Linked DNA regions of Cecembia calidifontis. The protein of the gene in region 2 interacts with the protein of the main gene of each other region in a pairwise test. Links are inferred from orthologs where the notes say so. Each region holds a gene or a part of one and is shown on either strand. Other genes may lie near its edges.

Region 1 (6,312 bases), 2.9 Mb from region 2 along the record:
CTTCCAGGATGTGAGCCCTCTTCTCGGCTTCTTTTAATTCGTATTCAGTTCTTCTGACCACCACTTCATGCCTGTGATTGACATAGTGGGTAATCATGTCTTTCAGGTTCAAGGTTTGCGGCCTTCCTTTTACTAAGGCCACATTATTAACTGAGAATGATGTCTGTAACTGTGTTTGTTTATAAAGGTTATTCAATACCACATTGGGTATGGCATCCCTTTTCAGTTCATAAACAATCCTCATTCCCTGACGGTCAGATTCATCCCTGATGGCGGAAATTCCTTCTATTTTCTTTTCAGTGATCAGCTGGGCCGTCTTCTCTATCATGTTGGCCTTATTGACCAAATAAGGGATTTCTGAAATGATGATAGCCTCTTTACCGCTGTCTTTGGTCTCCACTTCTGCCTTTCCGCGAAGAATAATCCTACCGCGGCCAGTTTCAAAAGCAGCCTTAACACCATTATAGCCATAAATAATACCCCCAGTTGGGAAGTCAGGAGCAATGATATGCTGCATCAATTCAGATACAGTAATATCCCTGTTGTCAATATAGGCAATGATCCCGTCCACAACTTCACCCAGATTGTGAGGTGCCATATTGGTCGCCATACCTACTGCAATTCCAGAAGCACCATTTAATAAGAGTGCTGGAATTTTAGCAGGAAGAACAACAGGCTCCTTTAGGGAGTCATCGAAGTTGAGCTGGAAATCTACCGTTTCTTTATTGATGTCAATCAACAACTCTTCTGCTATGCGTTTCAGCCTAGCTTCGGTATAACGCATCGCAGCCGGATTATCTCCATCTATCGAGCCAAAGTTACCCTGACCATCCACCAATGGATACCGCAAGGACCAAGGCTGGGCCATACGTACCATGGTTTCATATACTGCAGAATCACCGTGTGGGTGGTACTTACCAAGCACTTCCCCTACAATTCTAGCTGATTTCTTAAAAGGCTTATTGTGCAAAACTCCCAGTTCCTGCATTCCAAAAAGTATTCTTCTGTGAACTGGTTTGAGTCCGTCACGGACATCCGGAAGCGCTCTGGAAACAATTACCGACATCGAATAGTCGATGTAGGCACCACGCATTTCTTCCTCTATGTTAATTGGTATAATGTTCTCGTTTTCTCCTTGCGCCATATTTTTTGTTCGTACTCAATAAGCTGGCAAGTTAATAAAAAGAAAACGCTTTTGAAACAGCTTATTCCGTGATTGGAAAGCTTAAAGGGCAGCATTTAATACCACTGCCCAATCTTTCGGTTCTGAAGTCTGAAAATTGAACTTCCCCTATATTCCACTCCATCATGTAAGTGCTTCATTACCACCCCACAACCCTGGACCTTGCAACGCTTGGTTCCCGGAAGATTGATAGATAGGCCAACCTGGGCCACATAAAGATTTTGTCTCAAATCCTGAAAACTTGCTAAATTTTCCGCCTGAAAAATAAAATTTCTGAATTCAGCCCCACCCCTGACAAAGAAACGTGTGTATTCTGAAAACTCCCTTTCTATTCTTAATCCCACACTGTAAAAAGTCTGATTATTGGTCAGCAACCTTTCATCAAAGGATTTCCGGATAATGACATTTCCAAATTCTGCATCCAATAAAAATCTCCAGGGATAGTTTTGACGGATCCTTTGATTCTTCTCTGATTGCATGTAAAAATTGGATGAAGCATATCGCCTATATCTCCAATTCAGGTATTTGGCTCTTTTTCTCGCATCATAAAGTACCAGTCCCACATTGGCATAAACTTTATCAAAGGTGTAATTTCTGTTTTCAAACAGAAACTCATAATCATTTCCTTTAAGAGAAGAAAGCCGACCGAATTCCCTACCATAACCACCACCTATTGTCAGAGCATTAAAGACATTGATCCTTACTCCAAGATTAATTGGATAGGCCATGCCATTGCCCCTAAATCTAATCGTATCTTCCGAGGTCAATTCCCTAGGTTCTTCCAAGTTCCTGTACTGAACAATAGGATATTGGCCCGGCTGTTCGGAATTGAAGTCGATTACAGGCACATGATAAGCTCCACCACCCGAAAATTCAAAACTGATATTGCTGATGAGATTACGGGTAAAATTCCCCACATCACTTTGAGCTTTTCTGTTTTTTGTCCTTGCCTTGGTGTCAATTCCAAAAATATCATCCTGGGCAATAGCAGCCCCAAAAAGGAAAAAAAGAATTAAAAATACGGGTGCTTTTTTCATATCTGTATTAACGAAACCGAAATTAAAAATTATACATCCTAAAAAACAAAAAAGGCCCCGAATATTGGGACCTTTTTTTACCAGTTACCTTAAAATCAATTTTAGTTCTGTGCAGAATTTTCCTCACCGTTCTCCTTCAGTTCTGCGACCAATGAGTTTATTTTTTCTTTTACTGCCGGATCTGCATTCATTGCTCTCCTTACTTTATTGTAGGTAGCGGCACCCAAAACTTCCTGGTCCATGATCAATCCAGTCATGTATTCCTTTACCTCATCACCGATAGCGTCTATGTAGGACTGAATCTCTGCGAAAGCAGCCCTCTCCTCTTCGGTGATTTCAATTTCAGCCAATTTATCCTCTTTCCCCCAAGCACCTTTGATTTCATTGTACCGGGCACCGCCTCCTAAGGCTTCATTGTTTTTGATCATTTCCTCCATCGTGGTTTGTTTTTCCTTGATAAAGGCCTGTACCTTTGCCTCCATGGCCGCATACTTCAGCATTTCCTCCTCTGTCAATTCTTCGCTTTCATCCTGGGCAAAACTCTGAACACTGAAAATCCCTAACATCAGGAAGGCAAGTAAGAATAGCTTTTTCATTGCAATAATTGGTTTTTGTTGTATATTTTTTTTGAATTCAATTTTCAATAAATAGCATTAAATTCAAATTCACAAGAAAAACCACAAAAACAATGCCCTAAAACTTGTTAAAAGGCAAATATTACCCATAAAAGGTAACAAATCCGCCAAACCATCCAATCCTATTGAAGGTTTTTTAAGTTTTTAATAGTTAGGATTGGATTTTCCGAAGAAAACACAAAATTACCTGCAACCAGGACATTGGCTCCCGCTTCCACAAGCAAGGGGGCATTGGCCTGATTTACCCCCCCATCGATTTCAATCAGGGTATTTAGACCTTTTTCTGCAATCATTTTGCTCAGTCTTCTAACTTTTGAAATGGTATTTGGAATAAATTTCTGCCCTCCAAAGCCCGGATTGACAGACATCAGTAATACCATATCCACTTCTTCCAGAATATTTTCCAAATGTTCGATAGGGGTGTGCGGATTAACGGCTACTCCGGCTTTACATCCTAAGGATCTGATATGCTGTAGCGTCCTATGTAAATGAACACAGGCCTCATAATGAACAGAAATGATTTCTGCCCCTGCTTTTTTGAATTCTTCCAGATACCGGTCCGGATCCACAATCATCAAATGTACATCCAAAGGTTTCTTTGCATGTCTCTTGATGGCTTCTGTCACAGGAAATCCAAATGAAATATTGGGTACAAAAACGCCATCCATGATGTCTACATGGATATAATCTGCCTCAGAGGCGTTAAGCATTTCAACTTCTTTTTGAAGATTGGCAAAGTCTGCCGCTAAGATAGAGGGGGCTATTTTGATTGACATGAGGGATTATTTATATCAGGCTGCAAAAAAAAGAAAAATACAGATCGCAGCCTACCATTTCATCAATTTTGTCCGCTTTATATCCGATCCGGACTGCACTTCGACTATATAAATACCGGAAGGCAATTCTGGAATCTCCACCTCAAATGGGTCCCTAAGGCTCCCCCTGCTCAAAGATGCCTGTTTCATCACCCTCCCCTTCAAATCAAGGAGAGCAAACTCCCCTTGCTCGGAATTTCCGAATTGTATAAAAAGTTCTGAACCCTTGAGGGGATTGGGATAAATTTTCCATTCCTGCTCTTCAACGGTAATCCCTCCTAATACAGGGCCATAATATGCCTTGGCAAAATTGGGTATCCCGTATCCTAACCAATTATCAGGATCCTCTGCCTGAGAACTGCTTTTTAAAATTTCTTCAATCAGCTTTTCCTTTGTCCATTCCGGTCTAGCTTGCCATAAGCCCGCCGCAAAAGCCGCTATCTGAGGGGCAGAAAAAGAAGTTCCGCTGGATCTTCCCAAATTTCCGGTACTACGGATAAGCCAAACCTGCTCACCAAAAGTACTTACCTCAGGCTTTATCCTTCCATCTGCCGTAGGTCCCTGGGAACTGAATGAGGCCCTGTCCATACCCATATTGGTTGCGCCAACCGATAAGATTCCTTTAGCATCAGAAGGAGCTGTAATACTCCGCTCTCCTCTATTGCCATAATTTCCTGCACTGGTAACTACCAAAATTCCCTTGTTAGCAGCGATAGTAGCTCCTTTGGATATTACAGCTGTTTCTCCGTCCATATCCTCCAAAGAATAATCCATCCCAGGATCATCAAAATCCCAATATCCTAGAGAACTGTTGATGATATCTACCCCTAAGCTATCGGCATATTCCGCTGCCTTAATCCAATTGTATTCTTCTATCCTAAATTCAGTGGGTACTTCCTCCGTGATGCATAAAATATAATGGGCATCGGGGGCTCCTGCAACAAGCAAGTCAGGATCATTGGAGGCCATAAGGGAAAGCACGTTGGTCCCGTGTTGATTTTTAGAAAACACATTTTTGTTCCAAACATGTACAAAGTCCCTGGTTCCTATGATTTGGTTATTCTCAAACAAATGCGAAAAAGCGGGAATTTGATCCACACCCGGAAATCCTGCATCAAAGATGGCTATAGTAATCCCTTTACCCGTATATCCCAGTTCATGCATTTCTTGAATACCCAATAAGCCATTCTGAAAATCAAATGGCGCCTCAGCCGTTGAGGCATTTTTTTTCTTGTTTGCCTTCATACCCGAACGGGCATTGACAGCCTGAAGCTGCCGCCCTTCAGGAACAAAACCCCTTGCAACGAATTCCACAGAGCTTACAAAATCCAAAGATTGAATCTTCTCCAAATTCTCTTCATTGGCGATGACCACAGAGGCATTCAGCCATTTGCTATGGTAAAGCACTTGGTCCACCAAAGGAATTATCGATTTTATGTATTTTTCTGAAACAGGAAGATCAAGGCTATCAAGGGTAATCCTCTGTCTCAATCTTCTTTCGATGGAGGAGATTGTTAAATATCCAGCGGGGTTGTCCAAACTGAACATCTCCTGTGGCTTGTATCTATAATGTATGGCATACCTGTTCTGGGCATTTGCAGAAAACCCAAAAAAGAGAAAAAACAAAACAATAAGTAATGTTTTATAATTTGCCATACGTTGAAATTTTCATGTGTGTTTTCCGGCCTGAGTCTTTGATCATCTGACCTAAGCAATCATTTCTACTACAATAAGTAAAAACCTCATAATAATGTTCTACCATTCCAACCCCCCTGGTGTAGACCTCATAGCGATTGTCGCGGAAAGTAATCTGATCATCATCTTCCTCCTGCCTAACAATGAGCGACCTCTGAAAGAATTGTGCCCCTATGGTCACATTCCCCATAAACTCGATTTCAAAATCATCTCTTGGAGAAGAATTATAAACCATGGCATCCCATCTTGCCCCTACTCTAGGGGGTAAGACCAAATTAACTGAAATCTGATTTTCAAAGTTCCTGAGCAAGGCATTGCCCCTAAAATGGAGCGAATAACCGGAAACCGGAAACCAATTAAGCCTATCATCCGATCGTTCCCTCCTTATGACAAAGACCTCCTCATTTTGGGCATTGAAGAAACTGTAATCAATGAGATCACGTAAAAAATATTGCTCTGTCTGACTGTCATTTTCTCCAAAAACAATGGTTTCCTCCACATCATAAATCCAGAACAGCCCAAGCTCAAGTGGTTGATAATCTTTCCCAAAATCCAATCTCGGATTTTCAACTTCCCTACATGAAACAATCAGAATAAAGAAAACAAAAATGCTGAACAATAACCTATAGCGCATATCCATCTGCTTACAATGGGCTAAAAATACGTTTTTAGATTGAAAACTTTTACCTTAGCGCCCACAAATTCATTATCAAACCCATGGCTTTAAGAACTTTTGTCAAAATTTCTTCTGTAAATAACCTTTCTGATGCCAGGTATTGTGCCGGCATGCAGGTCAATTTGATGGGATTTAACCTGGAGGAAAATAATAAAAACTATACTTCCCCTGAAAAATTCAGGGAGATTACAGATTGGCTTTCAGGAGTGGAATTCGTTGCGGAATTTGAATCTGCCCATCCGGATAGTATCCTTAAAAAACTCAGTCACTA
Region 2 (6,277 bases):
CCGCAGAATAATGTGCCCTGTCAATTTTTTCCCGCCATAGCTTTCTGGCTAAAATGGAATTGGCACCATCCGCTCCAAGGACCAACTTGGCTTCGAGATCCCTGTCAGCACAAATGATTTTCACTTTATCATTATGAAAATCAATCTGTTTTACTTCACAATTTTCAAAAACAACAATATTTGCCGTCTTTCTCAAGGGCGTGAGCAGAAAATGATCAAAATCAAATCTTTTACTGACAAAGCCCGGATATTTCAATTTCCCCTCGGTGATTTTTTGCTCATTAGGTAGAAAAAGGTCCAGGCGATGGCCTTTCGGACTAAAGAAACTCCACCCATCAACAGGATAGGCATTTTCAGTTACCTCAAAAAAAGAAAGATCCAAACCTTTATCTTCCAGTTTTTTAAGCTCAAAAATGGTATTTCCACTCAAAGCATCCCCACAAACTTTGTCTCTTGGAAAGCTTTTTTTGTCCAAGAGGGCAATCTTCAGCCCTTGGCCTGACAAATGCCAAGCTGCCGTTGACCCCGCCGGTCCAGCTCCGATAATTACAATGTCGAATACTTCCAAAGCAAAATTAAGGTGATAGCCCTCCCTGTTTAGGCATGGTAATTTAGAAAACTAAACTGACATCAAATAACCCACAAATCCTCAATTGGCCAAAAATTTCAAAGGCTCAAAAAAAACAAAATGCCTTATGAAAAAAATCCGGTGTAATTCCCGAGGCCTTGGCAGAAAAGTAAAATAAAACCTATTGAATGTCCTCGTATTTTCTTCTTAAACAAAGCAAAAAAAGGCCTCTTTTAGGAGGCCATGTTTTGTATACAATTGATTTTCTTTCAGGTATTTCCAATTGTCATGAACATCAATTAATTTGATTCAACAACTCCTTCACCGCTGCTTCAATCTGTGCATCCTTACCAAAAAGAATTTCCTCGAATGGGGTGGCTACTTTAATATCCGGTTCAAGTTGTAGATTCTCTAACGGCCTATCTTCAGCGACCCCATAGAAGGCAATCATAGGTATCCCGAATACAATTGTCGGATCAATCTGGGTTTCCCACCATACAGCTGTACTTGTACCTGGCACCGGCATGCCGATGAGTTTACCGATTCCCTTAGCCCGATATGCATATGGAAAGGCATGGGCATCAGAATAATTGCTCTCACTCATTAATACCACACTTGGTTTGGCCCATTTGTCTCTTGGCTCCCCTCCCCTGGCAATAAAACCATAAGGTCTAAAGGTGGCGTAAGGTTTGCCATCAAGGAAGTTGGAAAGGTCTTCATGCAGCCATCCTCCCCCATTGAACCTGGTGTCTACAATCAAGGCTTCTTTATCAGCATTTTTGCCCAAAACCTCATCATATACTGTTCTGAAGCTATTGTCATTCATCCCTTGCACATGGACATAACCAATCCTTCCATTGCTTAACTTGTCCACCATGGCACGCATTGTTTCTACCCATCTCTTGTATAGCAGGGCATTTTCTGCGCCTTGAGAAATAGGCTTCACGGTTTCTTCCCACCTGCTGTTAGTTTTTGGATCAAAAAGGGAGAGCAACACAAACTTATCAACTTTACGGTTTAAAGTCATGTTCCAATCGAAATCAGAACCCAAAGTGACTCCATCAATTTTCTCAATTATATGCCCCGCTTTGACTCGGCTATTTGCTTTATCCAATGGACCACCAGGTATGATTTCCAAGATTTTCAGTCCAGGCCCATTGGACATCTCGTCAAAAAACATCCCCAAAGAGGCTGTTTCATCACCATTGTCTGCCTTATGAGAATACCGGCCTCCGGTATGGGAAGCGTTCAATTCACCCAATATCTCACTCAATAATTCCTGGAAATCATAATTGTTGTTGATATGGGGAAGGAAGCGGGCGTAGTTTTCCCTATACATGTCCCAATCAATTCCGTGAAGTGAAGGATCATAAAACTTCTTCTTTACCTGTCTCCAAGCATGATGAAAAATATAATCACGTTCCAAACTGGCATCCAATACCATTTCTTCACTGATTCCAATGTTACTTACTTTGCCATTTCCTGTTTCAATCTTTGAAAGCCTTCCATTTGCAAGGACAAATAAATTTTTGCCGTCTTTATCCAATTTTATGGTACCTGGACCCGAGTTGGTTTTTGCCAAAGACTTCAATTCTTTGGTACGGGTATCCAATACCCACACATCATAGCGGTCTTCAAAACTCGCCATAAAATACAGCTTATCCCCATCTGGTGACATGTCAAAGGAAGACAGGTTGATAGAACCAGTGGTCAGTCTTAATTTCCTATTCTCAATACCACTGAGGTCAAGGACAAGCGGACCTTCTTCTTTCTTTTTATCTTTGTCTTTTTCTTCCTGTTCTTTCAGAAGGTCATATTCCGCTTTGCTCAGCTTAAATCGGTCAAAGGCCGACTGATCAAAGAACAAAGCATAAATATCCAGTTCCCTGGCACCTTGAAGTGCCAAAGGTTTCTTTCCATCACGGTCATTGGCCCAAATGAGCGCTTTCCCTTTCAAAGCAAACTGTCCTCTGCCGTCTGAAAAGCCTGAATTGGTCAAATTAACACCTTCTTTGCCACCAACAGCATCATATAAAACCATATGGCTGGCCCCATACAATCCCAGAGAATTTTTGGCCACTATCCATTTGCTGTCAGGACTCCAGGTAAAATCCTGGTCACCGTCACTGTAAGAGAAGTTCTCTCCAGCCGGAATAATGGTTCTGGAGGTTTTATTGGCAATGTTAAATACCTTAAGAATATTTCGTTCTTCCAGATAAGCAATCTCCTTACCATCAGGAGAAACAACTGGCTGAAAATCATCCTTTTCGGTAGCAATCACCGCTTCTTCCTTGATCAAAGTTGCCACATAGAAATAAGGCTCGTCATTTCTGACAATACTTGCCTTATAAATATCCCAGCTTTCGCCCCTTTCTGTTGAATAGAAGAGCGTACGGCCATCTGCTCCCCAACTTAGCATCCTCTCCTGAGCTGAGGTATTGGTAATTCTTTTGGTAAGATTATTGTCCACAGAAGTGACGAATACCTCCCCTCTGAACACAAAAGCAATCTCCTTCCCGTTAGGTGAAAGGGCCATTTCAGTAGCCCCACCGTTGACCGGAACTATTTTTTGATCTTTCCCCCTAAAATCCGCAAAAATTTTCACCGGCACCTTGACAGGTTGACCTCCCGGCTCCAAGGTATAAATTTCACCATTCCAAGTAAAAGACAGTACATCTTGTCGGCTTCTGCTCAAATGTCTTACCGGATGATCATTGAAATGCGTCAATTGGGTCTCAGCCCCATTAAGGAGATCCCTTTTGAAAACATTTTGAGATCCATTCTTTTCGCTTAAATAGAAAGCGGAATTGCCATCAGCTGAAAAAAGAGGTTCTCTATCCTCTCCCTCAAAGTCACTGACCTGGGTATATTTTTGCTGTTTTAAATCATAAATCCAAATATCCCTGGTAACAGAGGAAGTATGCCTTTTCCTCCATTCATCCTCATAACCTTTTCTGTCCTGAAAAATGATCCGCTCACCACTTGAATCAAAACTGGCATTTTGAAAGCCGGCAGTAGACATCAGCACAGATCTTCCTCCCTCTACAGGAACTTTGTAAAGCTTCCCAAACAAACCTTTGTTTGGAAATCTCACAGAGGTCTGAAGATCATTTCTTGGTGAACTGAAAATCACTTCCTTCCCATCAGGGGTAAAATCCCAGGGAAAATCATTCCCGGAGTGAAAAGTCAATCTCCTGGCTTCCCCGCCCACTGAAGGCATAACATATACATCGAAATTCCCGAAACGATCACTGGCAAAAGCAATTTGTTTGCCGTCAGGACTCCACACAGGCATAAAGTCATGGGCTTCGTGAAGTGTCAGGGGAGTTGCTGTGCCCCCCTTGGCATCAACTTTAAAAAGGTCTCCTTTGTAACTGAACACGATCTCCTTCCCATCAGGGGAAATGGCCGGATAACGTAACCATAATGGCTCTACCTGCGCATGCAGTTTGATCCCCACAAGCGTGAGTATCAAAAACATGAAAATATTTCTCATAAATATTGATTTAGTTTCGACTGTAAAATAAAAAATGCAGAACTATATTCCCATAGAATTCCCATCAGTGGTAAAACCGACAAAAGTTATATCCAATATAAGTGTCCGTCCCCCTTGAAAAAGACAAAAACTTACTTATGTAAAGTGAAGCATAAAAAAACCGTCGGGATTTTGCTGTCCCGACGGTCTGTTACTCAAGTTTAGGTTTTTACAAGCCAATTATTTTTTCTGAGGAAAAACAGCAGAGTCACCCAGCTGCTCTTCGATTCTCAACAATTGGTTGTATTTGGCCATCCTGTCAGATCTGGAAGCAGAACCGGTTTTGATCTGTCCGCAATTTGTAGCTACTGCAAGATCCGCAATGGTTGAGTCTTCAGTTTCACCTGATCTATGGGACATCACACAATTCCATCCCGCCTTATGGGCCATGGCTATAGCATTCAAGGTTTCTGTCAAAGTGCCGATTTGATTAACTTTGATCAGGATAGCATTGGCAGCCTTCTCCTTGATACCTCTTTCCAAGAACTTCACATTGGTCACCAAAAGGTCATCTCCTACCAACTGGATTTTGTTTCCAATTTTGGCAGTCAACATGGACCAACCTTCCCAATCTTCCTCAGCACAGCCATCTTCGATAGAGTCTATTGGATATTTTTCGGTTAATTCAGCCAAATAAGCTACCTGCTCTTCTCTGCTTCTTACTTTACCGTTAGGCCCTTCAAATTTGGAATAATCATATTTGCCATCTTTGAAGAATTCAGAAGCAGCACAGTCTAAAGCGATGGTCACATCATCACCGGCTTTGTAGCCAGCTTTGGCGATAGCATCCAAAATACAGGCTAAAGCCTCTTCAGTACCTCCGGAAAAATTAGGAGCAAAACCTCCCTCATCACCTACAGCAGTACTCAATCCTTTATCATGAAGGATTTTTTTCAAATGGTGGAAAATTTCGCAGCCCATTCTTATGGCCTCTGTAAAATTTTCCGCACCTACCGGTCGAACCATAAATTCCTGAAACGCAATAGGGGCATCGGAATGCGAGCCTCCATTGATGATATTCATCATAGGTACAGGAAGGGTATTGGCATTGACACCTCCTATATATCTGTACAATGGCTGCCCAGCCTCCATAGCTGCTGCTTTAGCCACTGCCAAAGAAACACCAAGGATAGCATTAGCACCTAATTTACTTTTGTTAGGTGTTCCATCCAGGTCGATCATGATCTGATCGATGAGATTTTGCTCAAAAATGCTCAAGCCAACCAATTCAGGGGCAATCACATCATTCACGTTGGAGACAGCTTTCAATACACCTTTTCCCAGGTATTTGGATTTATCACCATCACGAAGCTCTACGGCCTCATTGATACCTGTAGAAGCACCACTGGGAACAGCAGCCCTACCAAAAGCACCTGTTTCTGTAAACACATCTACCTCAATGGTAGGATTACCACGGGAATCTAAGATCTGTCTGGCATGAATGGATTGAATCAAAGTCATAATGTTAAAGGTTTAAGAGTTTTAATTTTTTCGCATTAAAGATATAAAATCATCGAATAAATACCTCGAATCATGAGGTCCAGGAGATGATTCCGGATGGTATTGTACAGAAAATGCTGGTTTTTGTTTCAAGCGGATACCTGCAATCGTATTGTCGTTGAGATGTACATGGGTTATTTCCACCAGGTCGCTTTTCTCCACATCTTCCCTTTTTACCACAAAGCCATGGTTTTGAGAAGTAATTTCACTTTTTCCTGTAAGCAGGTTCTTGATAGGATGGTTAAGCCCTCTGTGTCCATGGTGCATCTTGTAAGTGGATATACCGCAGGATTCGGCCAATATCTGATGCCCCAGACAAATCCCAAAAACAGGCTTATTCAATTCCAAAATCTCTTTGGTAGTCTTCACCGCATAATCCATTACCGCAGGATCTCCGGGACCATTGGAAAGGAAATAGCCGTCGGGATTCCATGCTTCCATTTCGGCCAAACTTGTCTTAGCAGGAAAAACCTTACAATACACCCCTCTTTCGGCCAGGTTCCTCAGGATATTCAATTTGATACCAAAGTCCAAACAGGCCACTTTTAAGGGAGCATTTTCTTCCCCAAAAAAGAATGGTTCTTTGGTACATACCTGGGAAGAAAGTTCCAGCCCGTTCATGTCCGGCACAAGATTCAACTGCGCCTTGAGTCCGGCAAGATCCTCTTCAAATT

The links.
Region 1: the proteins of eno (region 2) and rpe interact in binary tests that used the Escherichia coli proteins (3 or more experiments, as listed by UniProt). The link is inferred for Cecembia calidifontis from one-to-one orthologs.

The regions. Positions count from the first base shown.
Region 1 is NZ_SGXG01000001.1:2,995,351-3,001,662, reverse strand. The notes cover bases 1,805-4,692. They hold rpe (ribulose-phosphate 3-epimerase), read right to left. Parts: upstream 3,632-4,692; coding sequence 2,978-3,631; downstream 1,805-2,977. Other genes in these bases: BC751_RS12965 (S8 family serine peptidase), read right to left, coding at 3,683-4,692; BC751_RS12975 (hypothetical protein), read right to left, coding at 2,322-2,816; BC751_RS12980 (hypothetical protein), read right to left, coding at 1,805-2,220. In the rest of the region: gyrA (DNA gyrase subunit A), read right to left, coding at 1-1,144; more of BC751_RS12980, read right to left, coding at 1,240-1,804; more of BC751_RS12965, read right to left, coding at 4,693-5,326; BC751_RS12960 (hypothetical protein), read right to left, coding at 5,313-5,999; trpF (phosphoribosylanthranilate isomerase), read left to right, coding at 6,083-6,312. UniProt on the Escherichia coli protein: Catalyzes the reversible epimerization of D-ribulose 5-phosphate to D-xylulose 5-phosphate.
Region 2 is NZ_SGXG01000001.1:140,181-146,457, forward strand. What follows is about bases 3,425-6,277. They hold eno (phosphopyruvate hydratase), read right to left. Parts: upstream 5,565-6,277; coding sequence 4,284-5,564; downstream 3,425-4,283. Other genes in these bases: BC751_RS00560 (S41 family peptidase), read right to left, coding at 3,425-4,064; carA (glutamine-hydrolyzing carbamoyl-phosphate synthase small subunit), read right to left, coding at 5,586-6,277. Also shown: BC751_RS00555 (geranylgeranyl reductase family protein), read right to left, coding at 1-568; more of BC751_RS00560, read right to left, coding at 864-3,424. UniProt on the Escherichia coli protein: Catalyzes the reversible conversion of 2-phosphoglycerate (2-PG) into phosphoenolpyruvate (PEP). It is essential for the degradation of carbohydrates via glycolysis.